DNA from 4 places in the Pantoea sp. X-Soil-TKNS-1280 genome. Region 1 is predicted to be linked to each of the others. Evidence: predicted binding sites of a transcription regulator. Region 1 holds the regulator's gene; each other region holds the start of a gene.
The links. Region 1 encodes PurR, which represses purine synthesis genes. Its sites were predicted from a motif close to CANGCAAACGTTTGCNTG; they were not measured.
Positions count from the first base shown of each region.

Region 2: the regulator PurR is predicted to act here: its motif matches at 2,205-2,222, upstream of purL (phosphoribosylformylglycinamidine synthase).
Region 3: the regulator PurR is predicted to act here: its motif matches at 5,295-5,312, upstream of serA (phosphoglycerate dehydrogenase).
Region 4: the regulator PurR is predicted to act here: its motif matches at 4,725-4,742, upstream of AC6I8X_RS02015 (nucleoside-specific channel-forming protein Tsx).

Region 1 covers NZ_AP035962.1:1,878,964-1,887,194, forward strand. Annotated here, with positions in the region: gene AC6I8X_RS08810 (riboflavin synthase subunit alpha) at 1-251, shown strand, start outside; gene cfa (cyclopropane fatty acyl phospholipid synthase) at 293-1,441, opposite strand; gene punC (purine nucleoside transporter PunC) at 1,750-2,958, opposite strand; gene punR (DNA-binding transcriptional activator PunR) at 3,068-3,979, shown strand; gene purR (HTH-type transcriptional repressor PurR) at 3,976-5,001, opposite strand; gene cydH (cytochrome bd-I oxidase subunit CydH) at 5,287-5,376, shown strand; gene AC6I8X_RS08840 (C40 family peptidase) at 5,432-6,217, opposite strand; gene AC6I8X_RS08845 (Grx4 family monothiol glutaredoxin) at 6,585-6,917, shown strand; gene rnt (ribonuclease T) at 6,954-7,619, opposite strand; gene gloA (lactoylglutathione lyase) at 7,730-8,137, opposite strand.
Region 2 covers NZ_AP035962.1:3,219,148-3,227,378, forward strand. Annotated here, with positions in the region: gene purL (phosphoribosylformylglycinamidine synthase) at 1-2,116, opposite strand, end outside; gene mltF (membrane-bound lytic murein transglycosylase MltF) at 2,386-3,846, shown strand; gene tadA (tRNA adenosine(34) deaminase TadA) at 3,843-4,340, opposite strand; gene yfhb (phosphatidylglycerophosphatase C) at 4,393-5,031, opposite strand; gene AC6I8X_RS14925 (MurR/RpiR family transcriptional regulator) at 5,223-6,062, shown strand; gene AC6I8X_RS14930 (glycosyltransferase family A protein) at 6,153-7,013, opposite strand; gene AC6I8X_RS14935 (YfhL family 4Fe-4S dicluster ferredoxin) at 7,275-7,523, shown strand; gene acpS (holo-ACP synthase) at 7,520-7,900, opposite strand; gene pdxJ (pyridoxine 5'-phosphate synthase) at 7,900-8,231, opposite strand, start outside.
Region 3 covers NZ_AP035962.1:3,475,196-3,483,426, forward strand. Annotated here, with positions in the region: gene ubiH (2-octaprenyl-6-methoxyphenyl hydroxylase) at 1-582, opposite strand, end outside; gene pepP (Xaa-Pro aminopeptidase) at 579-1,901, opposite strand; gene AC6I8X_RS16115 (YecA/YgfB family protein) at 1,953-2,534, opposite strand; gene zapA (cell division protein ZapA) at 2,705-3,034, shown strand; RNA gene ssrS (6S RNA) at 3,074-3,257, shown strand; gene AC6I8X_RS16130 (5-formyltetrahydrofolate cyclo-ligase) at 3,334-3,924, shown strand; gene serA (phosphoglycerate dehydrogenase) at 3,977-5,215, opposite strand; gene rpiA (ribose-5-phosphate isomerase RpiA) at 5,495-6,154, opposite strand; gene AC6I8X_RS16145 (LysR family transcriptional regulator ArgP) at 6,314-7,219, shown strand; gene AC6I8X_RS16150 (oxidative stress defense protein) at 7,315-8,043, opposite strand.
Region 4 covers NZ_AP035962.1:442,851-451,081, reverse strand. Annotated here, with positions in the region: gene AC6I8X_RS02040 (MFS transporter) at 1-925, opposite strand, end outside; gene AC6I8X_RS02035 (LysR family transcriptional regulator) at 1,037-1,933, opposite strand; gene AC6I8X_RS02030 (helix-turn-helix domain-containing protein) at 2,040-2,408, opposite strand; gene AC6I8X_RS02025 (response regulator) at 2,578-3,237, shown strand; gene AC6I8X_RS02020 (sensor histidine kinase) at 3,234-4,589, shown strand; gene AC6I8X_RS02015 (nucleoside-specific channel-forming protein Tsx) at 4,980-5,846, shown strand; gene yjdN (VOC family metalloprotein YjdN) at 5,950-6,375, opposite strand; gene AC6I8X_RS02005 (LysR family transcriptional regulator) at 6,454-7,356, opposite strand; gene AC6I8X_RS02000 (amidohydrolase) at 7,473-8,231, shown strand, end outside.

The DNA of each region.
Region 1 (8,231 bases):
TTCTGCACAAAGGTTTTGTCGGTATTGACGGCATCAGCCTGACCGTGGGCGACGTGACGAAGAGTAAATTCTGCGTGCATCTGATCCCGGAAACGCTGGAGCGCACCACACTCGGAGCGAAAAAGCTGGGACATAAAGTGAATATCGAGATCGACCCGCATACCCAGGCGATTGTCGAAACCGTTGAGCGCGTCCTGGCACAGCGTGAAGCCGCTGTACTGGCGCAGCAGACGTCTGACGAAAGCGAATAAACCCGCAATCAATAAGGCGCCATTTGGCGCCTTTCTGTTACTTAGCGTGCGACACGCAAACCGCCTTCAGCGCCACGGCTAAATACCACCTGCCACAACTGAATATCACGCGCCCGGAATGCTCCGGCACAAGCGCAGAGATAATAACTGAACATGCGTTTAAAGCGATCGCCATATTTTTCTGCCAGCTGCGGCCAGGCTTCGAGGAAACGTTCATGCCAGGCCATCAGCGTGGTGTCATAATCCGCGCCAAAATTATGCCAGTCTTCCATTACAAAATGGGACTCGCTGGCATCGGCAATCTGGCGTACGGAAGGCAGACAGCCATTCGGGAAGATATATTTGTCGATCCAGGGATCCACATTCATATCGGTTTTAACTGACCCGATGGTATGTAGCAGGAAAATACCGTCCGGCTTCAGATTACGGTCGGCCACTTCAAAATAGGTTGCGTAGTTTTTCGGGCCAACGTGCTCGAACATGCCAACAGAAACGATGCGATCAAATTGCAGATTCAGGTCACGATAATCCTGCAACAGAATGGTGACATCCAGACCGGCACAACGCTCCTGCGCCATTTTCTGCTGTTCAGCCGAAATGGTCACGCCATGCACTTTAACACCGTAATTGCGGGCGGCAAATTCAGCCAGTCCACCCCAGCCACAACCAATATCCAGCAATGACATGCCGGGTTCGAGTTGCAGTTTGCGGCAAATCATATCGAGTTTGGCCTGCTGTGCCTGTTCCAGTGTTTCCGCATCCTTCCAGTAACCGCAGGAATACTGCATAAAAGGATCGAGCATCAGTGAAAACAGGTCATTACCGAGATCGTAATGTTCTTTACCCACAATCCAGGCACGTTTTCTCGATTGCAGATTGGTCAAACGCGCCGCAGCGATTCGCAGTGTATCTTTAAAATGATGCGGTAATTGCTGATCCAGATGGTGTTTCAGTACGCGATGAAAGAACATGTCGAGGTTTTCACATTCCCACCAGCCGTCCATGTAACTTTCACCGAGGCCCAGCGACCCTTCCTGCAGGACCCGTTTAAAAAAATCCGGATGCTTAACCTGAATATCCCAGGGGCGAGTACCATTTATGGCAATATCGGCCCGTTCCAGTAATTCATGGGCGATACGAAACCAGTGGTTTTCTTCAAGGCTCACTTCTTCTATACACGATGAACTCATAGCTTCTCCATCACCTTTCCGATTTCAACCTGAGAAAAGAATAGTCAATTTCTCCAGGCTTGTGAGAGAACTCACGGAAAATCCGTGCGCCAGATATCCGACGTTTTACAGAGGTATGAATCTGAATAGAAATGTCTGGCACAACACAGGGGAGAACATCGTGCAGACACCATCCCAGCGACAGAGTCGCTAAATATTAATACAATTATGTTATTGATTTGTTACAGAAATGCTGACCCACGCAGTATATGCTTCCGTGGGTCAATATTCAACGACTTATCGTTAGTTTGCTAACTAAGGCCGTTGCGTTAGCGATTATCTTCGCAGGGACGGGAGTTGTGAGCAACATCACTTTGTGCGTTTGCCACAGCGGCACGCTGCCAGCCGAAACCAGCCCAGGCAAGCGCCACAGTCGCGAGCATGACCAGGCTGGTACTGTGCAATGCCTGTTGTAAGCCAGCGGAAACCAGCAGGCTGGCGATAAAACACAATCCCAGCTGCAGCAGATTTTGTAAGGATGCCGCTTTACCGGTGGCCTGAGGGAAAGGCAGCAGTGCGCTGGCGACCACGATCGGATAGATAGCACCATTGGCCAATGCCATGCCACAGAACGGCAGCAGCAGCGCCCAGAGCGCAGGTGTTGCAAGCTGGGCAACAGCAAACAGGCTGACGATGCTCAGGCTGTAAATCACCAGCAACCATGGCAGCAGTTGTTTGCTCTGGAACCGATTCAACAGGGCACGGCAACCAAAGCCACCTACGAGGAAGGCGATGGTCTGCGGTACATAACTCAGACCAATATCGGCGGGTGAAAGCCCGGCATCAGCGAGGATGAAAGGCGAACCGGTCAGCCAGGCGAAAAAGCTGGCGGAGCAGGCAGAATAAATCAGCACATTGCCGCTGTAGACCTTTGAAGCCAGTAACGTCAACCATCCGGGCTGTGGCGCGCGTGCCGCCTGGGTGCGGGTGGGGTTCGCCAGTTGCAGGGTACCGACCAGCAACACCAGCGTGACCAGCGTCAGCAGCAGGAAAATGCTACGCCAGTGGAAATGGCCCATCAGCCAGGCTCCCAGCAACGGGGCCAGTGCCGGTGACAACGCCACCAGCGGCATAATGGTGGCGAAAACTTTGTTCGCCTGCGCCTGTGGATAGCGATCAACCACCAGCGCCTGCCAGCTGACAGCCGCCGCGCAAACACCCAGCGCCTGGACAAAACGCAGTGCCAGCATCAGTCGCACATCGGTTACCCACAACATGCCGAGACAGCCCAGCGCGAAGATCACTAATCCGGCCAGCAGAATGGGTTTGCGACCAAAGCGGTCAGACAACGGACCCCAGAACACCTGCGCACAGGCAAATCCACCGAGGAACAGGCTCAGGCTGGCGCTGATGGTGCCGGGGGCAGTGGCAAAATCCTGCTGCATGGCACCGAAGGCCGGCAGGTACATATCCGTAGCAAGAAAGCCCAGCATGCTTAGCAAAGCAAGGTAAGGCAAAAATCCTTTTGATGACAACATGGTGATTCTCATTAGACAAATTAAACGCCGGGGAGTGTAAAAGGGTGCGGCAGTCTTTGTGAAACGCTAATATTTGCGAGGTGCTATCAAAAATTTTGCAGGCAAAATTATGTGGTCTGAATACGCGCTTGAAGTGGTGGATGCGGTGGCTCGCAGCGGCAGTTTTAGCGCAGCGGCGCAGGAGTTGCATCGCGTGCCTTCTGCCATCAGCTATACGGTACGCCAGCTGGAAACCTGGCTGGCCGTGCCTTTGTTTGAAAGGCAGCACCGGGAAGTGGTATTGACGGCAGCGGGTGAGCATTTCGTGCGTGAAGGCCGGAGTGTTATCAAAAAAATGCTGGCAACCCGACGCCAGTGCCAGCAACTGGCTAACGGCTGGCGTGGTCAGTTGAGCATCGCGGTTGATTGTATCGTTAAACCGCAGCGTACCCGGCAACTGGTAAAGGATTTCTACCGTCACTTCCCGGATATGGAGCTGATTATCAGCTATGAAGTGTTCAACGGGGTCTGGGATGCGCTGGCTGATGGACGGGTCGATGTGGCGATTGGGGCCACCCAGGCCATTCCGGTCGGTGGGCGTTTCGCCTTTCAGGATATGGGCGCGCTGAACTGGCGTTGCGTGGTCAGTCCCGGGCATCCCCTGACAAAAAGTACCCAGCTGGATGAAGAAACCTTACGGACGTGGCCTTCGCTGGTGCTGGAGGATACGTCGCGGGCGCTGCCGCGGCGGATGACCTGGACGCTGGATAACCAGCGACGTCTGGTGGTACCGGAGTGGGAAACCGGGATGGATTGCCTGCGGGCAGGTTTGTGCGTGGGCATGGTGCCGGGCCATTTAGCCCGGCCACTGCTGGATAGTGGCGAGTTAACCGAACTGACGTTGCCTGCGCCTTTCCCGGAGAGTCCCTGTTGTGTCAGCTGGTCGGAACAACGCGCTTCACCGGCATTAAGCTGGTTGCTGGATTATCTGGGCGATGCTGAAACGCTCAACCATGAGTGGTTGAGCGAAACGGTGGCTTAGCGGCGATAATCGCGGAACGGACCGTCAGCGACTGAGCGGCGTTCAATCAATGTTGGCTGCACTTCGATGGTCTGCGGCTCTTCGCGTTTACTGGTGATGCGATCGAGCAGCATTTCCAGTGCTTTTTCTCCCAGCTGCGCTTTCGGCTGATGAACGGTCGTCAGCGCTGGGGTGAAATACCGGGCGTTGCGCACGTTGTCATAGCCAATCACCGAAATATCCTGTGGCACACGTAGCCCCATTTCATCGGCGGCACAAATCGCACCCATCGCCATGATATCGCCGCCACAGAACACCGCCGTCGGACGTTGTTTCTGGTTGAGAATCTGCTGCATCGCCTGATAACCGGATTCTGGTTCGAAGTCGCCCTGCACAATCCATTCCGGACGAACGGTAATACCGGCTTCATGCAGTGCCTGCATAAAACCAGCATGACGACCGCCGCCAGTATTGCGCTCCATCTGGCCGGGGATGGCACCAATGTCGCGATGTCCACGTTCGATCAGGTAACGTCCCGCAAGATAGCCGCCCTGGAACGCGTTATCCTGCACGGTATCGGTGAAATCACCGCGAGACTCGCCCCAGTCCATCACCACCATCGGGATATTGCGGTTCTCTTCCAGCATGGTGAGCAGGTCGTCGGGATATTCGGAACACATCACCAATAAACCGTCGACGCGCTTTTGCGCCATCATCGAGAGATAAGCACGCTGCTTTTGCAGATCGTTATGCGCATTGCCGAGAATCAGCGTGTAGCCGCGGTCGAAACAGTGGTTTTCCACCGCTTCGATGATTTCCGCGAAATAGGGGGCTTCGCTGGAGGTGGCGAGCAATCCCAGTGTTTTGGTGTGGTTGACCTTCAGGCTACGCGCCACGGCGCTGGGCGAGTAGTGCAGTTCTTTGATCGCTTCCCATACGGCGTTACGCGTCTCTTCCGCGACAAAACGCGTCTTGTTGATGACATGCGAAACCGTGGTGGTGGAGACACCGGCGCGTTTCGCCACATCTTTAATTGTTGCCATGAAAATGGTACTCCCGGGCTTATCGCAACTTACTGATAAGTATATTGTTAAACGTTTGCGTCTGCTAATGGTTTTGCGCCCCAAATTTTGGGGCAAATGGCGAAGAAAAAGGCGTTAACTCTGAGTCTAAATCACTTTAACAGGCCACAAACACAGCGTGCGCAAAATCTGTTGCGCAACGAAAGGCGGCGATTCTAGCAAGCTGACGCGGATAACACGAGATTTTTGCCAGGGGCTGTGCGAAAATTACATTAACCCTTCAATTAATGTGACTAAGGAGTTGTGATGAGTACAGACCTGAAACTGGCGCTGGGTACTACCGTTGGCGCGCTGTTAATGATCATCGTGTTCAGCTTCACCGCGATCCTTCATTAATAAAAAAGCCGGACCTGAAATTTCAGTGTCCGGCTTTTTATTGCGCAGTGACCGCTTAGCGAATGGTTTTCGGTGTCATCATGCGGCGTGCACCAACATAATGCTTCTGCCAGTAATCTTCACCTAATGCGCTAATCTGAATATCTTTACCGGTACGCGGTGACTGAATAAACTTGCCGTTGCCAAGGTAAACACCTACATGGTCAGCGGTACCGCGATGGTTAATGCGGAAGAACACCAAATCTCCTTTCTCCAGCATATCGCGTTTAATCGGCGCCGCATCACGCAGGTGATACATTTCGTTAGCGGTGCGGGGGAATTTGTATTTCACCAGGTCTTTATAGGCATACCACACCAGACCACTGCAATCGAAACCGGTATGCGGTGAAGTACCGCCCCACTGGTAGGGTTTACCGATCTGACCCATTAATTTGTTCATCGCCGTTTCACGCGCCTTTTGATAGCGCTGACGGTGTGATTTGCTCATCCTGATGGTGGTGAGGTCGCTGGCGTCATCCTGCTCAGATATGACTTTCGCCACGCGCTGATGACCATATTTTTTGGTCGGCGACTTCAGCAGGGTTTTTCTGCGGGTGGTTTTGTGCAGCGCAGTTTCGGTTTTCGTGGGTTTCTTCAGTCTTAACTTATGAACACTGCTGGTAAGGCGTGATTTTTTGGTGCTGGTCTTGACCGGGCGTCGTTTACGGCGCTCATCTTCGCGTGCACTTTTTTTCTCTGCATTATGCAAACTGGCATTGATGGGCGCATGCGGTGACGCAGAAGCCACATTAAAAAACAGTTGGGCGAAAGCCAGCATAAAAAGCGTAATAAGTAAACGCATAGTCCGGTTACAGGTTAAGCAGTCTGCGATAAAACAGCCTGCGGCAAGTTAGAAAAATCTGATCAATGATCAGCGCCGGGATTGATTCTAATCCACTTTTTTTCCAAAAGGTAAGGCATTTTTCGATTAATCTGTTACCAGATGGTATCTGGGGCAAAAATGAGCGATTTCAGCCGGTTAACGCAGCATAATTATTGCCAATTATTAATCGGTTCATGCTTGCTAATGATATGAAAATGTTATTTGTGGCGTTGGAACTTAACAAACATGGCGATTAAGGTCGCTGAGAAGCAAAATCCCGTTTTCAGTGCGGGGGTGAAGTCGCTACAATAAACAAACACGAAGTGAGGAATTAAGGAAGGCAAAAATGAGTACTGTTGAAAAAATTCAGCGCCAGATCGCAGAAAACCCGATCCTGCTGTATATGAAAGGTTCGCCGAAACTGCCAAGCTGCGGTTTCTCTGCGCAGGCGGTGCAGGCTCTGTCTGCCTGTGGTGAGCGCTTCGCGTATGTTGATATCCTGCAAAACCCGGATATCCGTGCTGAATTGCCGAAATATGCCAACTGGCCAACGTTCCCTCAGCTGTGGGTCGATGGCGAGCTGGTCGGTGGTTGCGACATCATCGTGGAGATGTTCCAGCGTGGTGAGCTGCAACCGCTGATTAAAGAAACTGCTGAGAAGTATAAAGAAGCAGAATAATTGCAAAGGCCGACGCATCGTCGGCCTTTCTTTTGGTCATTCTGCATCGTCTTCCGATACATCGTCACTGAACGCGACCGGCCAGCCGCCAAGGCGCTTCCAGCGATTGACCAGCTCGCAAAACAGCGTCGCGGTTTGTTCAGTGTCATACAAGGCAGAATGCGCCTGGGTACTATCGAAATCCATACCTGCCGCTTTACAGGCTTTTGCCAGCACCGTCTGACCCAGCACCAGGCCGCTTAATGCGGCGGTATCAAAAGTGGCAAAGGGATGGAATGGGTTGCGCTTCAGACCGGCACGTTCGGCTGCCGCCATAAGAAAGCCATGATCAAAGGTGGCGTTATGCGCCACGATAATCGCGCGATTGCAGTGACTGTCCTTTGTGCCTTTACGCACCATCTTAAAAATTGCATGCAGCGCTTCATATTCGCTCACTGCGCCACGGAGTGGGTTGCTGGGATCAATCCCGGTAAACGCCAGTGCATCCGGGTTAAGAATCGCACCTTCAAAGGGTTCAACGTGAAAATGCAGCGTTTCATCGCGATGTAACCAGCCGTCTTCATCCATTTTGAGTGTGGTGGCGGCAATTTCCAGCAGGGCATCGGTTTTGGCATTAAAACCGGCCGTTTCGACGTCGATCACCACGGGATAAAAACCGCGAAAGCGTTGATGGAGAGCGTTTAAGTCGTTCGATTCAGACATCAGGATCTCATAGCAATAAATGGGGCAGCGCGCATTATGGCAAAAATTGCGGGAGGGTGCAGCAGGAGAGAGGAGCGCCAGCCCGTAAATACCCAGGCTGGCAGGCAGGCTTAGTTGCCGATGCCGTGTCCGGCGTGTTTGTTTTCGATCAGTTCGATTTTGTAGCCATCCGGATCTTCGACAAACGCAATCACCGTGGTGCCGCCTTTAACCGGGCCAGCTTCTCGGGTCACTTTACCACCGACATTGCGGATGCGGTCACAGGTGGCCGCAACATCATCGACGCCCAGAGCAATGTGTCCGTAGGCGTTGCCGAGATCATAGCTCTCGACGCCCCAGTTATAGGTCAGCTCAATCACGGCACCTTCGCTTTCTTCGGTATAGCCAACAAAAGCCAGGGTGTACTTATATTCGGTGTTTTCGCTCTGACGCAGCAAGCGCATGCCCAGCACACGTGTGTAAAAATCGATGGAACGCTGCAAATCGCCAACGCGTAACATGGTGTGAAGTAAACGCATAACATCCTCTTTTAACAAGCACAAAGGCTAAGTATAGCGAGTTAACGCTCTGAAGAAACAGCATTGCCGCACATCCGGTGCGGCAATCAAACTT
Region 2 (8,231 bases), 1.3 Mb from region 1:
GCAGTGCAACCGGGGCGCGTTCGCCGAGAGAGAAGGCTTCACCGTAGTAGCTATCGAGGCTGGCGGTGGTCACTGCGCAGTTGGCAACCGGAATCTGCCATGGACCCACCATCTGATCACGTGCCACCATACCGGTTACGGTACGGTCACCGATGGTGACAAGGAAGGTTTTCTCTGCCACGGTCGGCAAATGCAGCACACGGTTGACCGCATCAGCAACGGTGATGCCGTCGCGCTGCAATGCTTCACCTTTCGCCTGCTGACTGACCACATCACGCGTCATCTTCGGCGTTTTACCCAGCAGCACATCCAGCGGCATATCGATCGGTTTGTTGTCGAAATGCGTATCCGCCAGGCTCAGATGCTGTTCTTCGGTGGCTTCACCAATTACCGCGTAAGGGGCACGCTCGCGCTGGCACAGCTCATCAAACAGCGCCAGTTTGTCCGGCGCTACCGCCAGCACATAACGTTCCTGCGATTCGTTGCACCACACTTCCAGCGGGCTCATGCCTGGCTCATCGCTCAGCACGTCACGCAGATTGAAGCGGCCACCACGGCCACCGTCGCTGACCAGCTCCGGCATGGCGTTAGACAAGCCACCTGCACCCACGTCATGGATAAACAGAATCGGGTTAGCTTCGCCCAGCTGCCAGCAGCGGTCGATCACTTCCTGGCAACGACGTTCCATTTCCGGGTTGTCACGCTGTACGGAAGCAAAGTCGAGGTCGGCATCAGACTGGCCAGAAGCCATTGATGAGGCAGCACCGCCGCCGAGACCGATATTCATTGCCGGGCCACCCAGCACAATCAGCTTCGCGCCCACCACTATTTCGCCTTTTTGCACGTGGTCGGCACGGATGTTACCGATGCCGCCCGCCAGCATGATTGGCTTGTGGTAACCACGCAGTTCTTCACCGTTGTGGCTGTTAACGCGTTCTTCATAGGTACGGAAGTAACCGTTCAGTGCCGGACGACCAAATTCGTTGTTGAACGCCGCGCCACCCAGTGGGCCTTCGGTCATGATATCCAGCGCCGTCACGATACGATCCGGCTTACCAAAGTCTTCTTCCCACGGCTGTTCAAAGCCCGGAATACGCAGGTTGGACACGGAGAAGCCCACCAGACCCGCTTTGGGTTTGGCACCACGTCCGGTTGCGCCTTCGTCACGGATTTCACCACCGGAACCGGTCGCCGCACCGGGCCATGGAGAAATCGCCGTTGGGTGGTTATGCGTTTCCACTTTCATCAGGATATGCGCGGCTTCCTGATGGAAATCGTATTCGCCTTTTTCGGCATCGGCGTAGTAACGGCCAACTTCGGAACCTTCCATCACCGCCGCGTTGTCTTTATAGGCAGACAACACATAGTCAGGCGTTTGTTCGAAGGTGTTTTTGATCATTTTAAACAGCGACTTCGGCTGTTTTTCGCCGTCGATAATCCAGTCGGCGTTGAAGATTTTGTGACGGCAATGCTCGGAGTTCGCCTGGGCAAACATATAGAGTTCAATGTCGTTCGGGTTGCGGCCCAGCGTAGTGAAGGCGTTCAGCAGGTAGTCGATTTCGTCATCGGCCAGGGCCAGACCCAGCGTAGTGTTAGCCAGTTCCAGTGCCTGACGGCCCCCACCCAGCACATCAACACTTTTCAGCGGCTGCGGCTCATGGTGGGCAAACAGTTGCTGCGCATCATTGAGATCGCCGTATACCGTTTCCATCATGCGGTCATGCAGCAGGCTGGCAAGGGTCTGCCACTGTGCTTCTGTCAGCTGCGGTGCCTGAACATAGAACGCCATACCGCGTTCCAGACGACGCACCTGTGGCAGATCGCAGTTGTGGGCGATATCGGTCGCTTTGGAGGACCAGGGTGAAATGGTGCCTGGACGCGGCGTCACCAGCAACAGACGCCCTTGTGGCGCATGTTCGGCGAGAGACGGACCGTATTTCAGCAGGCGTTGCAGGCGGGCTTTTTCGTCCGCACTCAGCGGCGCACTGACATCGGCAAAATGGACGTACTCGGCGTAAATATCACTCACCGGCAGATGAGCGTCCTGAAAGCGGGTCAGCAGTTTGTTTACACGAAATGCCGACAGGGCGGGCGAACCACGCAGAATTTCCATCATTAAAGATCTCTCGTCTTCGAAGCGCCGGGCGACGCTTCATTGGGCGCAACAGGGAAAACGGGGCGTATTATAGAGAAACAGCACCGGTTACGAAACCGTTTGCGCAGAATTTATGGTCTACCGGATTCGCCTGAATTTTGCGCAAATCCTGCTATATAAGTTGCTCCGGCTCGCTTTGTTGCGCAAAATGCCCTTCGCTCTGGGAGTTCATACAAGATCAATACTGCCTTTTAAAGACAGAGGCCTTAGAGCCAGCGAGAGACAACTATTTGAAACGCCTGAAATTAAACTATCTGTTTATCGGTCTGATCACCGTGCTACTTGCGCTGGCACTGTGGCCGTCGATCCCCTGGTACGGGGGCGGCAAAGACGCGATATCGCAGATCAAATCACGGGGAGTGCTGCGCATCAGTACCGTTAACTCCCCGCTGACTTACTACACCATCAATAATGCACCAGCCGGTATGGATTATGAGCTGGCAAAGCGCTTCGCCGATTATCTTGGCGTCAAACTCCAGGTGACGGTGCGTCCGAACCTCGGTGACCTGTTTGACGATCTTGATGATGGTAAGGCGGATTTGCTGGCTGCGGGCCTGATCTACAACAACGATCGCATAGCCCGTTATCAGACCGGACCGAGTTATTACTCGGTATCGCAACAGCTGGTGTATCGCATTGATAAGCCGCGGCCAAAAAACCTCGGTGATCTGAAAGGCCGCCTGATTGTGCAGTCCGGTTCCGCGTACCTGTCAACTTTACGTTCCGCTAAAGCCGGAAACTATCCCGATCTTGACTGGTCAATCGCTACCGACCAGGGGCAAAAAGCGCTGCTGGAAGCGGTGGCGGATGGCAAACTGGACTACACCGTGGGGGATTCTGTCACCATTGGCCTGCTGCAACGCATTCATCCGCAGCTGGCAGTGGCCTTTGATATCACCGATGAAGAACCCGTCACCTGGTATCTGCCACATAATGAAGAAGATGACAGCCTGAATGCGGCCATGCTCGACTTCTATAGTCAGATGAGCGAAGAAGGCACCATCGCGCGGCTGGAGGAGAAGTATCTCGGCCATGTCGGCACCTTTGATTATGTCGATACCCGCACCTTCCTGCGCGCCATCGACAATACCCTGCCGGATATCAAGCCGTTATTTGAGAAATATGCCTCCAGTCTCGACTGGCGGCTGCTGGCGGCGATTTCTTATCAGGAGTCGCACTGGAATCCACAGGCAACCTCGCCCACCGGCGTGCGCGGCATGATGATGCTGACTCGCAACACCGCTGACAGCCTTGACGTTGCCGATCGTCTCGATCCTGAGCAAAGTATCCGCGGTGGCAGCGAATACCTGCAACGTATGGTGGAAAAAGTCCCCACGACCATCCCGGAAGATGAACGTATCTGGTTTGCTCTGGCGGCCTATAACATGGGCTATGCCCACATGCTGGACGCCCGTAAGCTGACGGCCAAACAAGGCGGTAACCCTGATAGCTGGGCCGATGTGAAGCTGCGTTTGCCGATGCTGAGCCAGAAGCGTTACTACGCGCAGACCACGTACGGCTATGCTCGCGGTCATGAGGCGTATAACTACGTGGAGAATATCCGTAAGTATCAGATTAGTTTGGTGGGATATTTACAGGAACAGGACAAACGGCTGGCGCAGCAGTCAGCCATGGAAGCAGAACTGGGCGCCGGTTATCCTGCTGTCGAACCGAAGATTGCGATGAATTAACCCGCGTCGCGCTGCGCCTGACGCAGCGCTTTTTTCTGCTCACGCCGCATGCGGAAAAAATCACTCAGCATCGCGGCGCATTCTTCCGCCAGCACACCAGAAGCAATCTGGATTTGGTGATTCATACCGGGATGACCAATCACATCCAGCAGCGAACCGACCGCTCCGGTTTTTTCATCTTTTGCGCCATACACCAGCCGGGTAATCCGGCTATGCACCATCGCCCCGGCACACATCACACAGGGTTCGAGCGTCACGTATAACGTGGTGTCGAGCAGACGATAATTTTCCAGCACTTTACCGCCCTGGCGCAGCGCCATAATTTCCGCATGCGCAGTAGGATCATGCTGACCGATCGGACGGTTCCAGCCTTCGCCAATCACCTTGTCACCCTGCACCAGCACCGCACCGACTGGCACTTCCCCCTGCTCCCACGCCAAACGTGCGAGGCGTAAAGCGTGACGCATCCAGTATTCATCAGTCTGTGGGTTCACCGGGTAACTCCTGCGGGTAACAAAGGCGGCGCATTATAGCGAAATAGCGAGGTTATTCCAGCTGCTGCAAATCACCACGCGGGGTGACGCGCCAGCGATGCTGGCAAAAGAACAGCAGCGGGTTGTCCTGCTTGCTGTCGCTATAGCCACTGTACAGCTGCAACGGCGTGCCGATTTTCTCCTCCAGCTGCGCCACTTTTTCATGCCCGAGACAGCGCATCGTCAGTACACGCCCACCCCGTGCTGGCTTCATCTGGCTGGCAATGAGTTGAACACGCGGCAGAAAAGCTGAATCGAAATAGACCTGCTCCACCAGCGACTGCGGTGAACCGGTGATTAACCAGACATCAGCATCATCGCTGCTGAGGTAATCCGTCAGCCGCTGCTGTACCACCGGAAAAGCGGTAACGCGCTGGCGGAACCAGCGGGCGAATTCAGCTTCGCGCTGCAACAGGCGTTTTTCACTGTGACCGAAGGTGATGGCCCACAGCAACAAACTCATCGGCCAGCGCGCGGCACGCCCTTTAAACAGCAACCCCGCAGCAATCACCGGTAACAATGGCACGACCAGCAATAAATTCAGCGGCTGATGTCTCAGCAGATAGCGCATAAAGGTGCCGAACATATCCTGTTGATGTAGCGTGCCGTCGAGATCAAAAAACACCACGCGTCGTTGCGTACCCTTTGTCAAACCACTCTCCTTTCATTCTGCTTTATCATGCCTGCTCTTGAGTGTAGCCAGGCGAACGCGGTCATTTTTAATTCCAATGACTACAATGCCCGCTGAATAGTTTATTCTTATTGGCGGCAGGCTGCTATGTGGCATTCCTCGCCACATTTATCAGGCTAAATAAGCATTACGTTCTGAATTAAGGATCGGAGATGAGTTCATTGCTGCGGATTCGTCAGCTTTATCCGCGTCTGGCGCTCAACGAGCGACGTCTGGCGGATTTTTTGTTGTCACAACCGGACCGGGCGCGGCATTTGAGTTCGCAAAAACTGGCGGAAGAATCAGGCGTCAGCCAGTCCAGCGTGGTCAAGTTTGCCCAGAAACTGGGCTATAAAGGGTTCCCGGCATTGAAGTTAGCACTCAGCGAATCACTGGCCGACCGTGATGCCATCACCGTTCATAACCATATTCTTAGCGATGACCCGCTGAAAGTCGTGGGTGAAAAACTGCTGGCCGAGAAGATCTCGGCAATTCGCGCCACGCTGGATATCAACAGCGAAGAGATGTTGATGGAAACGTTACGGCTGCTGAAGAATGCCAACCGTATCCTGCTGGTCGGCATTGGCGCATCGGGCCTGGTAGCAAAAGATTTTTCCTGGAAACTGATGAAGATCGGCATCAACGCGGTCGCCGAGCAGGATATGCATGCGTTGCTCGCCAGCGTACAGGCCATGACCGCAGGCGATGTGCTGCTGGCCATTTCCTATACCGGCGAACGACGCGAAATCAATCTTGCCGCCCAGGAAGCCGCGCAGACCGGGGCCGATGTGCTGGCGTTTACCGGGTTCACCCCCAATACGTTGCAGCAGTGCGCCACGCATTGTCTCTACACCGTTGCCGAGGAGCAAAGCACCCGCAGTGCCGCAATCTCCTCAACCAGCGCACAGCTGGCCCTGACGGACCTGCTGTTTATGGCACTGGTACAGAATGATCCTGAACGCGCCTCCAGCCATATCCGCCACAGTGAAGCGCTGGTAAGAAAACTGGTGTAACAGTTCAATAGCGCGATCTATCGCGCTATTTTCAGGCGCTTCACACGGTTACTAAACCCGCGTGATAACCAGCACCGCCAGACATGATGTTCAGCGTGCTGCGCGCGGATTCAACCAACGCCACCACCACAATGGCCGCCAGTATTTCCTGATTTTTGGCGGCATTGCCGGACAACGATTATAGGTTTTCATTTTAATCCAGTCGAAATTGAGAAAAATACGACTATGCCCATACTCTCTGCCAAAGTAGCTACACTCATTCTTCTTTCGCAAATCAACCGGCGTATTAGCAGAAAGATCACGTGATAAATTGTGATAGCTTTTTTCACGATCCAGTTGACGCTCATAACACCAAATGCTGTCCGGCATATAACGCTGCTGCGACCCCTGATACTTCTGATATTTCACAAACCGATAATCTTCTGCACCATAATTGCCGCAATATTCTTCATCATAGCCGTAAAAACGCAGAAAACGGGCGCGGCTCATAAAAAACAGATTGGAATGGCCTTTATAGCAGATGCCATCAGCACGCTTACGCCGCAGTTTATAGAAACATCGCCCTGGGTTATCAGAGTCAACCAGATATGCCAGCGTGCTGGCCGGGAAACCATGGTCGAGGTCTGACATCAAAATTTTATCCGATTTTGCGTAGGTCACTCCCAGATTACGTGCCCCACCCTGATTCCATTTGATATCCGTCGTGATGCGTAACCAGGTCAAATTTAAATTCAATACCGGTATTTCATATTCAATCGGTGAGCAGTCATCGACAATAATAAATTCAATACGATCTAATAATGGTGCCGGATAAGTTTCATATTCCTTTAACAAAGAGATGACCGAGTTGATAGACTCCTGGTCACAATAAAAATGCGTAATATAGCTCAGATCAATATGGGATTTGTCGGCAGCATGCCGGTTGCTAATCAGTTCATTTATTATATTCATTGCATAATTTATTAGAGGTTCACCTGGTAGCGCAGATGCTAACTCAGCACCAGATGGCTTCAACCCAGGTTCCCTGATAAATTATTGATATCATAGAAATAAACAAACCCCTGATGGCATCATCAGAAAAATATAACGAATGCAATCTTGCGCTGGCGCAAATGAAACGGAGAAAAATCAACACGCCAGATTGGGGGGAAGGCCGGATTATGCTAAGGTGCGCGCCTTTACTGAATCTTTTACACCAGATAGTAACTCACCATGGCTTTACTGATTACCCAGCGCTGTATCAACTGCGACATGTGCGAACCGGAATGCCCGAACCAGGCGATCAGCCTCGGTGACGCCATCTACCAGATCGACAGCGCTCGCTGCACCGAATGTGTCGGCCATTATGATGTGCCGACCTGCCTGAGTGTATGCCCCATCGATAACACCATCATTCCTGACCCACAGCACCCCGAAAGTCGCGAAGCGCTGTGGGAGAAATTTGTGGTGCTGCATCACTAGCTTTCGATGATCACCGTGGCACAGGCGTAGTGCCGTTCATCGGCCAGGGTGACGTGGACATGCTGCACACCAAGCTGTCGTGCAATTTCCGCCGCTTGCAGGAAGAAACGCAAACCCGGTTTGCCCAGCGCATCGTTGTACACTTCAAACTGATTAAACGCCAGACCGCCACGAATGCCGGTACCAAAAGCTTTCGCCGCCGCTTCCTTCACCGCAAAACGCTTAGCCAGAAAACGCACCGGCTGCTGGTGCGTCTGGTATTGCTGCCACTCGGCTTCGCTCAGCACCCGACGCGCCAGACGATCCCCGGAGCGCTCAATGACACCGGCGATGCGCTCAATCTCAACGATATCGCTGCCCAGCCCGAGTATGGCCATTAACGGCGCGCTTCCCGCATCAGCTGTTTCATCTCTTTAACTGCGTCAGCCAGACCACTCATCACCGCGCGACCAATAATCGCATGACCGATATTCAGTTCATGCATTTCCGGTAAAGCCGCAATCGGCAGCACGTTGTGGTAGGTCAGTCCGTGGCCGGCATTCACTTTCAGGCCGAGGCTGGCAGCAAAGGTGGCTGCGATACGAATTCGTTCCAGCTCAGCATCACGCGCCAGCCCTTCAGGCGCTTCAGCATAGGCACCGGTGTGGATTTCAATATAAGGCGCACCGCTGGCGACTGCCGCTTCAATCTGACGGTGATCGGCATCAA
Region 3 (8,231 bases), 1.6 Mb from region 1:
CAACTGCGTGGTGACATTGGCTATCACCGCCAGCTGCTGGTAATCCTCGCGCTGCCAGCTAATGCCGCAGGAGGCCGCCAACGGTGAACGTGAGCCGTCTGCTGCCACCAGCAGCGCACCATCCAGCTGTTCGCCGCTGTCCAGCGTGACCTGCACGCTATCAGCACTGCGTGACACCGCCGTGACATGCGCCGGGCAACGTAGCGTCACGCCCGGTGCGCTTTTCAGCCGCTGGAACAGGCGTTGCCCGACATCGAACAGCTCCACCACCTGGCCCAGTGCCGGTAACTGGTAATCCGCCGCCTGCATCGAAACAAAGCCAGTATGACCACGGTCAGAAACATGGACGTGGGTGATCGGCGTGGCGCAATCCTGCAACGAACGCCACAGATCAATCTCCGCCAGTTGCTGGCAGGTCCCTGCCGCCAGCGCGATGGCGCGTCCGTCATATCCAGGATGAGCACGGCTGTCCGGTTCGCTGCGTTCAATCAGCGTCACCGGCAGTTTTCCCTGCGTCAGATGGGATATGGCCAGCGCCAGCGTGGCGCCGGTCATGCCGCCGCCTGCAATCAGAATAGTCATGCCTGGCGCGCCGCCGCCATTAAGGCTTCAATTGCGTCGGCATCTTTCACCACGCTATCGGTGAGATTCTCGTTGCCTTCGGCAGTGATCACGATGTCATCCTCAATACGAATGCCGATACCGCGATACTGTGCCGGGACTTTGGCATCCGGCGCAATATACAGACCGGGTTCGATGGTCAGCACCATGCCAGGTTCCAGAATGCGGTCGCGGCTCGGGGTGCCATAATGGCCGACGTCGTGCACATCCAGCCCCAGCCAGTGGCTCAGCCCGTGCATAAAGAACTGGCGATGCGCCTGTTCCGCAATCAGTGCGTCCACTTCGCCTTCCATCACACCCAGTTCAACCAAGCCAGTCACCATAATGCGAACCACTTCCTCGTTCACATCATGGATGCTGATACCCGGGCGGAACAGCGCCAGCGCTTTGTACAACGAGGCCAGCACGATGTCGTAAATGGCACGCTGTGGCTCGCTGAATTTGCCGTTCACCGGGAAAGTACGGGTGATGTCACCGGCATAACCGTGAAATTCACAACCCGCATCGATCAGCACCAAATCGCCATCACGCATCTCGCACTCATTTTCGGTGTAATGCAGGATGCAGCCGTTTTCGCCGGAACCGACGATGGTGTTGTAGGAAGGAAAACGTGCGCCGTGGCGATTGAATTCGTGGTGGATTTCGCCTTCCAGCTGATATTCGAACATCCCCGGGCGGCAAGCCTGCATCGCACGGGTATGCGCCAGTGCGCTGATCTCACCGGCGCGACGCAGAATGGCAATCTCTTCCGGCCCTTTAAACAGGCGCATCTCATGTACCCACGGACGCCAGTCAGTGACGGTAGCGGGGGCGCTCAGGTTCTGACGGAAGCCGCGACGCAGTTTCTCCAGTGCGCCGAATACCAGCGTGTCAGCCTCGGCATACAGCCCCTGCGCGTGATACACCACATCCAGGCCATTCAGCAGTTGATACAGCTGCTCGCCAATGTCATCCCACGGCAATGCGCGATCGACACCCAGTTTCGCCGGTGCCGCTTCCTGCCCCAGGCGACGGCCAAACCAGATTTCTGCGGTGAGGTCGCGCACGCGGTTGAATAGCACGCTGTGATTGTGGGTGTCGTCGCTTTTGATCAGCACCAGCAACGCCTGCGGCTCGTTGAAGCCGGTGAAATACCAGAAATCACTGTTCTGGCGGAAGGAATATTCGCTGTCGTTGCTGCGCGTCACTTCAGGCGCGGCAAAAATCAATGCGGCACTACCGGGCGCCATACGGGCAATCAGCGCCTGACGACGTTGCTGGAAGGTTTCCAGTGTAATCATGTTTGCACTCCCTGTTGAAAAGCGGGCACGGTAGTACCCGGAATGACGCGCTTAGTGTAGCGTTGGCTTCTTCACTTCAGGTGCAGTGGGTGGCTGCGGCTGGTTGAAGGTGTCGTGGCACAGCAATGCGGCAACACGAACGTATTCAATCACTTCTTCAAGTGATTGTTCGAGTTCTTCCTGATCTTCATCTTCGTCATAGCCCAGTTGAGCGATGGTGCGCAGGTCATCAATCGCTTCACCGGTTTCGCCCGTGACTTTGTCCAGTTTCGGTTGCGTCACCCCCAGGCCGAGCAGGAAATGGTTTACCCATCCTGCCAGTGCATCGGCACGATCGAACACCGTAATGTCATCATCGTCAGGCAGCATCAGCTGAAACAGGAAACCCTCTTCATCCAGCGTGTTGGCCAGGCTTTCATGTAACGCCTGTAACGGCTGCGACAGGCTTTGCGAAAAAGCCATGCCTTCGTTGGTGAGATCGTGCACCAGCGTCTTCCAGCTGTTATCCTGGTTGCCACCACACAGGATGCCGCAAATCAGGCCGTGCATTTCGGCCGGGGTCATTCCCACGCCCTGCTGGGAAAGCGCCGTAGCCAGCGCGTTGTAAGTGGGCGTTGCGTTCTGTAAAGACATAAGCTTTCGTCGTCGTTGGCAGAATAAGTTCGTGTTATGCTACCACCAGGTGCCTCAGGGTTTCCAGAAAAGGGGTTGTAACTTATCACGCGGGTCTATATAGTTGCGCACCTCCCAAGCCATTGACTGCTAAGGGAGATGCGGGCGAAGTAATCAGTCAGGAAGGTGGCATGTCTGCACAACCGGTAGATATTCAGATTTTTGGTCGTTCATTGAGAGTGAATTGTCCGCCTGAACAGCAAGATGCGCTGAATCTGGCAGCTGAGGACCTCAATCAACGGTTGCAAGATTTAAAAGTTCGCACTAGAGTCACAAATACAGAGCAGCTGGTGTTCATCGCCGCGTTAAACATTTGCCACGAGCTGGCACAAGAGAAAGGTAAAACGCGCGACTATGCAGCCAATATGGAACAACGTATCCGTATGCTGCAGCAGACCATTGAACAAGCATTAGTTGAGCAAGGTCGCATAACTGATCGCCAGGGCACAAAGTTTGAATAACACTTCATGGTTATCGTGATACAGTAACGGTGAAGTAAATTTTCTCTGAGATGTTTGCATGTGGGCCAGTCCCCTGAGCCGATATTTCATTACCACAGAATGTGGCGCTCCGTAACTTGTGAGCATGCTCGGTCCGTCCGAGAAGCCTGATAGTTGCGACGACACATTCACCTTGAACCAAGGGTTCAAGGGTTACAGCCTACGGCGGCATCTCGGAGATCTCCACTTAGTTCCACATCTGTAATCCCCCGGTACGCGTGATATAGTGGCTGGCAACAGCCGACATTGCCGGGGATATCATGTCTGAACCCTCACTACGCGACCGACAAGACATTCGTCAACACGTACGCCATTTGCGCCGCAATCTCACGGCTGAACAGCAGGAACAAGCTGCCGATTTGCTGGCAGAGCACGCCATCAATTTTGCCCCAATCAGCAATGCCCAACGCATCGCCCTGTTTCTTTCCGTTGATGGTGAGCTGAATACACGCCCGTTGATCGCCAAACTCTGGCAACAGAAAAAACAGGTGTATCTGCCGGTGCTGCACCCCTTTTCACCTGGTAACCTGATCTTCCTGCGCTATACGCCAGACACCCCGCTTAGCCCGAACAAATTGCGTATCCCCGAGCCACCGCTGGATATCACCCGCATGGCAACGCTCGATCAACTGGATGTGATCATGGTGCCGTTAGTGGCGTTCGACCATAGCGGGCAGCGTCTGGGTATGGGTAAGGGTTTTTACGATCGCACCCTGCAAAACTGGCAGCAACATGGTGTCCTGCCCATCGGGATAGCGCATGATTGCCAGTGCGTGGAAGCGTTGCCGGTCGCGGCATGGGATGTGCCCTTGCCTGCGGTGATGACACCGTCAAAGCTGTGGCAGTGGTGATTGGCGCGATAAATCGCGCCGCTACAAAGATATGCAGCAGCGCGATGTTAAATCAGTACAGCAAACGTGCGCGGATGGTACCAGGAATCGCCTTCATCAGTTGCAGCGCTTTGTCCGCTACATCCTGCTCGGCATCGATATCGATGACCACATAACCCATCAGCGGAGATGTTTGCAGATACTGGGCGGCAATGTTGATGCCCTGCTCAGCAAAAATCTGGTTGATGGCGGTCAGCACGCCCGGGCGGTTTTCGTGGATGTGCAGCAGACGGCTGGCACTGGCAGCATGCATCGGCAGCGACACTTCCGGGAAATTCACCGCAGACAGCGTAGAACCGTTGTCCGAATACTTCGCCAGCTTGCCAGACACTTCCAGGCCGATGTTTTCCTGCGCTTCCTGAGTCGAACCGCCGATATGCGGCGTCAGAATCACGTTATCAAATTCACACAGCGGTGAGTTAAACGGATCGCTGTTCGTCGCCGGCTCAGTCGGGAATACGTCAATTGCTGCACCCGCCAGATGTTTGTTCGACAAAGCATCGCACAGCGCTGGGATATCAATCACCGTACCACGTGCGGCGTTAATCAGCAGCGCACCCGGTTTCATCATTGCCAGTTCGGCAGCACTGATCATGTTCTGTGTGGATGGCGTTTCCGGCACATGCAGGCTGACCACATCGCTCATGTTCAGCAGATCAGAAAGATGGCGCACCTGAGTCGCATTGCCCAGCGGCAGCTTGCTCTCGATATCGTAGAAGAACACGTGCATGCCGAGGCTCTCAGCCAGCACGCCCAGTTGCATGCCGATGTGGCCATAGCCAATGATGCCCAGCTTTTTGCCACGCGCTTCGTAGGAACCCGACGCAATTTTATTCCAGATACCGCGATGTGCTTTGGCGTTCGCTTCCGGGATGCCACGCAGCATCAGCAGCATTTCACCAATCACCAACTCCGCCACCGAACGGGTGTTGGAGAACGGGGCGTTGAACACCGGTACACCGCGTTTTGCCGCTGCATTCAGGTTGACCTGATTGGTGCCGATACAGAAGCAGCCTACCGCGACCAGTTTCTCAGCCGCAGCGAAAATCTCTTCGGTCAGTTGGGTACGGGAACGGATACCAATGAAGTGCGCATCGCGGATGGAGGACTTCAGCGTCTCCGCATCCAGTGCACCTTTGTGGAATTCGATGTTGGTGTAACCTGCCGCACGCAGATTATCCAGCGCGCTCTGATGGACACCTTCCACCAGCAGGAACTTAATCTTGTCTTTTTCCAGTGATAACTCTGCCATTTCCCGACCCTATTCAGAATTCAACGAGGGCTGCCATAAGCCAGCCTTCTGTCAAAATATCAAAAAATTCGATTGCAGCAAGACAATCGATTGCCTCCGCCCCAGCACGCGTCAGTGCTGGGGCAGCACAATGCCGTACAAAATCGGGATATGCGCCCGGAGCGAAGAATGAACCTGCTGTTGATGACTATTTTGTGACATAAGTCACCGAATTTCAGCATACGAAGAAAAGATGTTTTGCGTATGGAAATAAGCGGCGCTACGAGAGCGCCGGACAGATCATTTCTTGATGGTTTTTACGCCATCGGCAGTGCCGATCAGGGCGATATCCGCACCACGCGCCGCAAATAACCCGACGGTCACCACGCCAGGCAGCGCGTTGATGGCTTTTTCCAGCGCGATCGGGTCGAGAATGCGAAGATTATGCACGTCGAGAATAATGTTGCCATTATCGGTCAACACGTTCTGACGGTATTCCGGCAAGCCGCCCAGCTTCACCAGTTCACGCGCCACATAGGAACGCGCCATGGGAATGACTTCAACGGGCAGCGGAAAGTGGCCCAGCACATCCACTTCTTTCGACGCATCAGCAATGCAGATAAATTTCTCAGCCACCGCCGAGACAATTTTCTCACGCGTCAGCGCCGCACCACCGCCTTTGATCATCTGCATTTGTGGATTGATCTCATCAGCGCCATCAACGTAAACCGACAGCGAGTCCACTTCATTCAGATCAAATACGTGAATGCCAAGGGATTTCAGCTTCTGCGTTGAGGCTTCCGAACTGGAAACCGCACCCTCGATTTGATGCTTAATCGAGCCTAAAGCATCAATAAAGTGGGCGGCGGTTGAACCCGTGCCAACGCCAACAATGGTGCCCGGCTGCACATATTGCAGTGCTGCCCAACCTACCGCTTTTTTCAGTTCATCCTGGGTCATGGTATGTTTAAAACCTGTGCGACAACGAGGTGCGCGTAGTATAAAACAAGGCGGCATAAAAATGCGCGGCTGTTAAAGGCTTTGTAACTCAGTCCACAAAAACCATCTTTTACATTTTTGTGGCATAGTAACCTCCACCCTGAACGAGAGAGAACAAGAATGAAACGCCCGGATTATCGAACGCTTCAGGCGCTGGATGCTGTGATTCGTGAGCGCGGCTTTGAGCGCGCCGCGCAGAAACTTTGCATTACGCAATCGGCGGTATCGCAGCGTATTAAACAGCTGGAGAATTTATTCGGCCAGCCGCTGCTGGTACGAACCGTGCCGCCGCGTCCGACTGAGCAGGGGCAGAAGCTGCTGGCGTTATTGCATCAGGTGGAGTTGCTGGAAGAGGAATGGCTGGGTGATGAAAATGGTGGCACCACGCCGCTGCTGTTATCGCTGGCGGTGAACGCCGACAGTCTGGCAACCTGGTTGCTGCCCGCGCTGAAGGATGTGCTGGCAGATTCGCCGGTGCGCCTGAATATCCAGGTTGAGGATGAAACCCGTACTCAGGAACGTTTACGTCGCGGCGAAGTGGTAGGCGCAGTGAGTATTCAGCCGCAGCCACTGCCGAGTTGCCTGGTGGACCAGCTGGGCGCGCTCGACTATCTGTTCGTGGCTTCACCTGAATTTGCCGATCGCTACTTTCCCAATGGTGTGACCCGTTCAGCGTTGCTGAAGGCACCGGCCATCGCCTTTGACCATCTGGATGATATGCATCAGGCTTTTCTGCAGCAGAATTTCGACTTGTCGCCGGGCAGCGTGCCCTGCCATATTGTTAACTCGTCCGAAGCCTTTGTGCAGCTGGCACGCCAGGGTTCGACCTGCTGTATGATCCCGCATCTGCAAATTGAGCGTGAGCTGGCGAGCGGAGATTTGGTTGATTTGACGCCCGGTCTGTACCAGCGCCGTATGCTGTACTGGCACCGTTTCGCGCCGGAAAGCCGTCTGATGCGCCGCGTGACTGACGCACTGATTGCGCACGGACATCGCGTACTGCGCCAGGACGACCTGGCCGCCTAATAACCTGAGCGAATTCGTAGCGGCGCGATTTATCGCGCGTGGTTTTGCCACAACGCGCACGCGATTGCGCGATAAATCGCGCCGCTACGCAAACATCACTGTGCGTTCGGTTTGATATCGAACACCACATCCACCTGATCGTCAAAGTGAATGCTCTGCTGCTCATAGGTCTGTTGTGCTGAGGTATCCGCTTCTGCGGCTGAGGCTTTAAACATGCGCGCCATCGGCATCGGCTGGTAGTTAGCAACGTGATAACGGATGCTATACACCGGACCCAGTTTGGCGTTAAAGCCTTCGGCCAGCGCCGCCGCCTGTTGCGTCGCATTGGCGATTGCGGCTTTGCGTGCCTGGTCTTTGTAGGTTTCCGGGTGTGCCACACCGAGGTCCACGGCACGGATTTCGTTCAGGCCGGATTTCAGCGCCCCATCCAGCAACTCATTCAGCTTCTCCAGCTGACGCAACGTCACCTGCACCTGACGCACCGCGCGATAGCCTTTCAGCACCGATTTACCCTCTTTGGTGTAATCGTACTCTGGCTGAGTGCTGAGATTAGCGGCATCAATATCTTTCTTTTCGATACCGTTTTTTTGCAGGAAATCAAAATATTGCGCGACGCGACTGTCGGCTTGTTTTTTCGCATCTGCTGCATCTTTCGATGAAACATTCACCACAATCGAAAGCGTAGCGATATCCGGACGGGCCTCCACGCTGGCCTGTCCTGAGGTGACCACATGCGGTCCGTTCGGCAATTCACCCGCCAGAACCATACCAGGCAATGCGCCTGCGCTCATTACGGCGGCCAGCGCCAGTGCTTTCAGTTTCACGGAAGTCCTCCTTGAAGAGTCAGTTCTAAGGCCGCCACTATGGCGAAGCCCGCTACACATTACCATGCGTGATGGTCTGAGTTTTGATTCTGCTAAAAGTTCGGGCACTCTGCTGTTTTATCGTCTCCGCGATCACAAAATAACCGATGTTTATTCGCTGAATTTCCGCACAAATGTTTCTATTAAAG
Region 4 (8,231 bases), 1.4 Mb from region 1:
TAAAGGCCTGCGGAATCAGCAGCAACGCACAGGCAATCAGGCCATACACCAGCACCCGGCCATGACCGATGCGATCCGCCAGCCGTCCAAGACGTGGAGCAGAAACAATACTGCCCAGTGCCGCCGCCGCCATCACCAGGCCCGCCGTGACGGTAATCGCGTGATCGCCAGTGACAAACTGCCCGACATACAGCGTGATAATCGGTTCAATCGACATATTGGCGAAAATCAGCAACATCCCCGACAACCACATCAACCGTACCACCGGCAGATTTACCGGTTTCTCCTCGATACTGCTGCTTTGCGCGGCCTTTTTAGCCTGACGAGGCGCTTCTTTCAGTAAAAAGGTGGTGGCAAGGAAAGCGAGAAAAATCACCGCACCGGTCAGCCAGAAGGTGTGACGAATACCAATCAATGGTGGCAGCACCCCGCCCAGCAACGGCCCCACCACATTGCCTGCCATAATGCCGGAAGACAGCACCCCCAGCGCCCAGCCGGTCTGCTCTTTCGGCGTTTGCGCTGCCACCAGAATGGTCGATCCCGAGGCATAGCCCCCCAACAGCCCGGCCAGCAAACGCAGCGCCACCAGTTGCCAGGGAGCGGTCGCCATGCCAATCAGCGACATGGCAATCGCCATGCCCAGACTGGCGCGGATCAACATCAGCTTACGACCATAGCGATCCGCCAGTTTGCCCCACAGCGGCGCGGTGAGTGCGGCGCTGAAAAAGGTTGCGCCGTAAGCCACTCCCGACCAGCGTGCAATCGCTGCCGGTTCCTGCACGCCGAGCTGCTGCACATATAACGGCAGAAACGGCAGCAGCAGCGTCATCGCCACAATGGTGCTGAAAGAGCCAAGTACGCAGACGTACAGATTGCGCTTCCAGTGTTGCTGTTCAGGCGCTAACGCCATTGGAGGTTGCTGCATGATGATATCCCTGTTTTGAACTGACATTCAGGCTAACAGTGGTGCTGCCTCGATAACATACCAGCGGGAATATTTGCCACACAGGTTGCCATTGTTGCCAAAAGGCAACAATCAGCCATCCCCTAATGCGGTGATTAACGCATCGCACAACAGGGTGACGGGTGACGACGGCTCAGGCTGGTTTTTTAGCAGCAAGTAACTGTGCAGGCGATCCATCTGCCACTCCGGCAGCACTTGCACAATCTCACCCCGCGCCAGCGACTCCTGGGTCATATAGGCGGGCAGGTAGGCGATACCGGTTCCGGCCAGCGCCGCATTCAACAACGCCATACTGTTATTGGCGCGAAAACGGCTGCGCACATCCAGCGCCAGACGCTGTTTATCGCGCCGGAACGGCAGAGCTGCCGTATGGGCCGGGCCGTGAAACAACAGCAGATCATGGCGAGTTAAGCGTTCGGGATGGTCGATAGGCGGATGCGCCACCAGGTAATCCGGTGCCGCATACAATCCCCAGTCGATGGTATTCAACTCACGATAGTCAGGCACTTCCGGGGCACGCTGACGGATCACAATCGCCACATCGGCGCTGCTTTGCGGGTCCTCGTTGATGCGGTCCGTCAGTTCCAGGTCGACGTTGATATGAATATGACGGCGGATAAAGTGATTCAGCGTTGGCACCACGCATTGGCAACCGAACGTCACCGGGGCCTGTAAACGCACGTTACCGGCAGGCAGCTGGTGTACCTGTTGCACAAAAGCATCAGCACGATGCATCTCGTCGAGTAAGCGGGTACAAAACGGGTAGTACGCCTGCCCCAGTTCCGTCAGCGCTACCTTACGCGTGGTGCGCTGCAACAATTTGATCCCGAGGCGGATTTCCAGCCGGGCGATTTCGCGGCTGACATAGGATTTTGATACGCCGAGCGTGCGGGCAGCTTCGCTGAAACTTTGCCGTTCCACCACGCGCGCAAACAGCATCATGGCGGTGAGATTGTCGCTGTTGTCCATTGTCCATAACCGACAGAGGAGGGGAAAACAGCAGCTTAAAAGGATTGGTGCACAATAGCACCTGATTTCCCGCGACGACGTAACAACGGGAAATCAGGCTAGCGACTCAACTGGCCACCGCCAGTGGAAACAGCAGACGATCCGGTTCCACGCGGCGCTGACGACGCAGCTGGCCCGGTGTCACGCGGAAGTAGTTTTTAAAGGTGCGGGTATACGCCTGCTGGGTGTCAAAGCCGTAGCTCATCGCCACCTGCAGGATCGCCTCATCACTGTTAAGCAGCGTCAGCGCCGATTCCGTCAACCGGCGCTGGCGAATGTACTCGGCCAGTGAAAATCCGGTGTGCTGACGAAACAGACGTTGCAGGTGCCAGCGGGAATAACCCGAACGGCGTGCTACTTCATCCAGATGTAAATCGTGTCCTAAGTTGTCTTCTATCCAGTCCAGCAAACTGCGGATAAATTGACTCTGATTCATGGCTCCTCCAGATACGACGTGATGTCCAGTGAAGCCACTTTAGCGCGTTAAATTTATCCCTTAATTAGCAGAAAATTAGCGCAGAATTAGCAAGGGGGAAAACGGGTGTAATTCTGCGCTAATTTTGCAGCGCTACACTGTTTGTATTGATTTTAGAGGACCTCATACCATGCGTGTGCTGCTGGTTGAAGATGATGAAATGATTGGCGCTAACCTGCAGCAGGCGCTGGAGGCGGCTGGCTGGTCGGTGGATTGGGTGCGGGATGGCGTCTTTGCCAGCAACGCCTGGGCCGAAGGCGGTTACAGCTGTGTACTGCTGGATCTCGGTTTGCCACGCGAAGATGGTATCCATGTGCTGCGTCGCGCACGCACGCGCGGTGATATGACGCCGGTGCTGGTGCTGACGGCACGCGATACTGTCGCACAACGCATCCAGGGCCTCGACAGTGGTGCCGATGATTACCTGTTGAAACCCTTTGATCTGCAAGAGGTGCTGGCGCGAATGCGAGCGATTACCCGACGCCGCCACGGTGCGGCGGATTCCCTGTTAGGCAGTGGCGACGTGCAGCTCGATATGATGACGCGTGAAGTGCTGTACAAAGGCCAGCGTGAGCAACTTACCGCACGTGAATATGCCCTGCTCTATGCGTTGCTGGAGCGCCCGGGGGCGATTCTTTCGCGCGAACAACTGGAAAACCGCATCTACGGCTGGGGTGAAGAAGTGACCAGCAACGCCGTTGATGTATTGATTCATGGCATGCGTCGTAAGCTGGATAACGAAGTGATTCGCAACGTGCGCGGTCTTGGCTGGCGAGTTCCTGCAATATGAAACCCTTCACTTTTATGCGCTCGCTGCGTAATAAACTGCTCACTACTTTGCTGCTGATGCATTTAGCGATGATCGGCGGCGTGACCTCTTATTTTTACAGCTGCTACGGCGACATGATCGGTACGATGAAAGACGATCAGCTGGCGAAAATTGCCGATGCCTGGGCCAGCAGCAAACGCATTCCGGCGCTGATGCCGCTGATGCTCAACGCCGACAAACTGAAAAGCGCCTACGTGGTGCAACTGTGGGATGCCAATAACGAGCTGCGTGCCAGTTCATGGCCGGAGCTGCGCGCGCCGTTGCAAAATAAAAAGGGCTGGAACGATGTAAAAATCGGCGATTGTGAAGATTGCAACTGGCGGGTGTTCAACCGTCCTGGCGAACCGGGCAGCGATATCGCCAATATTCAGGTGCTCTACAACATCGGCTATATGAAAAGCGTGATGGTGAAGCGCGCCATGTCGGCGATTATTCCGCTGATTTTAATGATGCCGCTCTCCCTGTTGGTGATCTGGCTGGTGGTGCGCGCCATTACGCGTGATTTACGTGTCGCCTCCCGTCAGATTGCCGCACAGGAGATGCTGCATCCCGACAGCGTACCGCCGGATGGCCTGCCAGACGAGATCCTGCCGCTGGTCGATGCCTACAATTCTCTGCTCGATAAACTGCGTGCTGCCTGGTCGTCACAGCGTCAGTTCCTCGAAGATGCTGCGCATGAGCTGCGTACCCCGGTGACGGCGGTGACGCTGCAACTGGAAAACCTGCGTCAGCATATCCAGCCGGGTGAGGCTAGTCGCCAGTTTGATCAGCTGGAAGCGGGTGTTACGCGCACGCGCCATCTGGTGACGCAGCTGCTGAATATCTCACGCCAGGAAGATCAGTCAGTGGTGGTGACGGTTGAGAATATCGAGCTGGAAGACCTGCTGAAAGAGAGCATCGAACAGTTGATGGTGGTGGCGGACAAACGTGGTATCGATATCGGCTTTAATGGCACCACCCATTATCGCCTTCAGGCCAGCCGCTCCGATTTACGCAGCCTGTTCGATAACCTGATCGGCAATGCCATGCTGCACACCCCCGAAGGCAGCCTGGTGGATGTGTTGCTGCATCGCGTCGGCAACCATACCGTGGTGGATATCGTCGATAACGGTCCCGGCATGCCGGAAGCCTTTATCGAACGCGCGTTTGACCGCTTCACCCGCTCACCCGATGTGCAGGCACAGGGCAGCGGCCTGGGTCTGTCGATTGTGCGCAGCGTGGCGCAAAAACATCGTATGCAGGTGGCGCTGTCGAACTGCCTGAGTCCGCAGGGCAAGATCTGCGGCTTGCAGGTGCGCGTAACCTTACCTTAACCTCCTATCCTTCCCGTAGCGGCGCGATTTATCGCGCTGTTTTTTTGGGTAGCCGCCCCTCCATGCAAAAAGATGCGCGATAAATCGCGCCGCTACATCCGATTCCTCCATAAGCATTTTGCGGCAGTTCACGACAACGTAAACGGTTGCGGGGTTCCGTTCGTTTCATGACAATAATGTGACATAACTCACATTTTTGGTGAATGGAATTGCAACACTTTTTGACAAACGTGATCAAAATCTATTTTCTATCCGACTGATACAGGCACCCTACGCGAGCTTTAGAAACCGGCGGCTCAGACCGGCTAAAACAATTTACCGCCCACCCCTGGGATCGACTGACACCGATCGTGCACTTTTATCGCGATCACGAGCATGTGGTTAACAATAATGAAATATAAAGCATTGATAGCAGGGGCCTTACTGGCCAGCAGCTGGACCGGCGCGACACAAGCGGCAGACAGCAACCCGCAATACCTTTCAGATTGGTGGCATCAGAGCGTTAACGTAGTGGGCAGTTACCACACCCGTTTCGGACCACAGTTTAATAACGACGTGTATCTGGAATACGAAGCCTTTGCGAAAAAGGACTGGTTTGATTTCTACGGCTACCTCGACCTGACCAACTTCTTCGGTCTGGGCAACAGCAATGCCAACGGCATTTTCGACCACGGTTCGCCGATGTTCATGGAAATTGAGCCACGTTTCTCTATCGATAAACTGACCGGCACCAGCCTGGCTTTTGGTCCGTTTAAAGAGTGGTACTTCGCCAACAACTACATCTATGACATGGGTCGTAACGCGTCACAGCGTCAGAACACCTGGTATATGGGTCTGGGTACCGATATCGACACCCACTCTGACGTTGGTCTGTCGCTGAACGTGTACGCCAAATACCAGTGGCAGAACTACGGTGCGGCGAACGAAAACAGCTGGGATGGCTATCGCTTCAAAGTGAAATACTTTGTGCCGATTACCGACCTGTGGGGCGGTAAGCTGAGCTACATCGGTTTCACCAACTTTGACTGGGGTTCTGATCTGCGCGACGAGACCGGACCATCACGTACCAGCAACTCAATTGCCTCCAGCCATATCCTGTCGCTGAATTATGACCACTGGCACGTTTCAACCGTGGCGCGTTGGTTCCATAACGGCGGGCAATGGGCGGATGGCCAGGAGCTGAACTTCGGCAACGGTCCGTTTGAAGTGAAATCTACCGGCTGGGGTTACTACCTGGTCGTAGGCTACAACTTCTAAGTCAGTACATCTCCCGTAGCGGCGCGATTTATCGCGCAATGTTTTCCGGCACAGCACACGGAATTGCGCGATAAATCGCGCCGCTACGGGTTGATAACGCTGGCTAAACCCTTGGTTTGTATGCATTCACCATCCAGGGCACGCCGAACTTATCAGTAAACATGCCAAAGCCGTTCGCCCAGAACGTTGGCTCCCAGTTTTTCGTCACCTGTCCTCCTGCCGACAACGCATCAAACCAGCGTTTGCCCTGTACCTCATCCGGGGTGGAAAGGCTCACCGCAAACCCGCTGTAATGCGTCTCGCGGTTGCCGTCGCTCAGCATGATTTCGCCCTGTCCGATGCGCAGATGCGCATGCATGATGTGCTCCGGGGGAAACGTCATACCTGACGGGCAACCCTCCATTGATTCGCTCTCCGGCATATCGCCAAAGGTCATTTTAAACAGCAATTCGCCGTCAGTAGCCGCAAGGTAAAATGCGATGGCCTCTTCGCAGCGGCCGTCATAAAACAAATAAGGGGTAATTTGCATGGTCTGTTCTCCACAATGAACGCCCGATGCCAAGTGTAGTGCGTGGCAGGAAAACAGGACGCGAGCCGGGCCGCACTCTTACCTTTGTTGACAATAGCGGCGGAACAGCTGCGCCATATAGGCGCTCATCGGCGTCAGCGCGGTGTCCTTGCGTTGAATCAGATAGAAGGTTGCTTTGGGCAGCGGATCGTCCAGCTCCAGCGCCAGCAGTTGGCCGCCGTGTGTCGGATCTTCAATCACATCACGTGAGATGATGCTGACAAAATCGGTCTTTGCCACCAGGCTGGTACAGGCCATAAAGGTTTCGCAGGTGACCACGATTTTCGGTGCCATGCCACGCTCACCGAACATATCGTGCAGCAGACGATAATAACTTCCCTGCGGCGTTGGCATGGTCCAGTCACAATGCTGCAATTCCGCCAGCGAGCGCGCATGGGCCATCGGATGCCCTTTACGTACCACCACCTGGTAATCACGCTCCATCAACCTTTCGTAAGTCAGCTCCTGGTCGAGGTGGCTTTGATCGTAAGTATTGATGGTGAAATCCAGCGCGCCCTGACGCAGCTCGTGCACCATCGCCACCAGCTGTCCTTCCACGATACGCACTTTCACCAGTGGATATTCACGGTGAAAATGGTTAATCACCTGCGGCATCACGGTGCGCGCAATGCTGCCACCGACACCAATGTTCACCCTGCCGCCCGCCAGACCCAGCCGCTGCTGAATATCTTCCTGCGCCACGCGCAGCTCCTCCAGCACCAGGCTGGCATGACGGAAAAAGTTATCACCGATATCGGTTAGCGTTACCCCCTGATGCCGCCGCTCAAATAAACGCGCGCCGAGTGATAACTCCAGCTCCTGGATCGCCTTGGTCAGCGCAGGCTGTGAAACGCCTGACAGACGGCTGGCGGCGCGGATGCTCCCCTGGCGGGCCACATCGACAAAGGCGCGCAGCTGATGCAGTTTTAAATTAGCGGACATAGTGACCCAGTGATAACTGTTGTTTATCAGGCATAAGATATTCCCATCTTATGCGCGCCAATACCATTGTGTAGATTCGGGAGAATGCATAAAAAACCAACATGAAGGATATGCCGATGAAAACCCTTTCCGCCCACGTCAGCGCACTGGTACCGCAGATGCAAACCTGGCGACGCGACCTGCACCAGTTTGCCGAATCAGGCTGGCTGGAATTTCGAACCGCCACCCTGGTGGCTGAGGAACTCCATCGCCTGGGTTATCCGCTGAAACTGGGCCGGGAAGTCATCGATGCCGATGCGCGCATGGGACTGCCGTCTGACACAGTGCTGGCGGCACAGGAAGCGCGCGCACTGGAACAGGGCGCATTGCCGCAGTGGCTCAGCCACTTCTCCGGCGGTTTTTGCGGCATTGTTGCCACGCTGGAAACCGGTCGCCCGGGTCCGGTGATGGGATTTCGCGTCGATATGGACGCGCTTGATTTGAATGAAAGCAGCGCGGTGGATCATCTGCCACAACGCGAAGGTTTTGCCTCCTGCAATGCCGGCATGATGCACGCCTGTGGTCACGACGGTCACACTACCATTGGCCTCGGCCTCGCCAGAGTGTTGATGGCGATGAAAGATCAACTGAGCGGCACCATCAAACTGATTTTCCAGCCTGCCGAAGAAGGCGTGCGCGGCGCAAAAGCCATGGTGGCGGCGGGCGTGGTTGATGATGTGGATCTGTTTACTGCTATCCACCTCGGCACTGGCGTGCCCGCCGGCGAAATCGTTTGCGGCAGCGACAGCTTCCTCGCCACCACCAAGCTTGATGTGCAGTTTACCGGCGTCGGTGCGCATGCCGGGGGCCGTCCTGAAGAGGGTCGCAACGCGTTA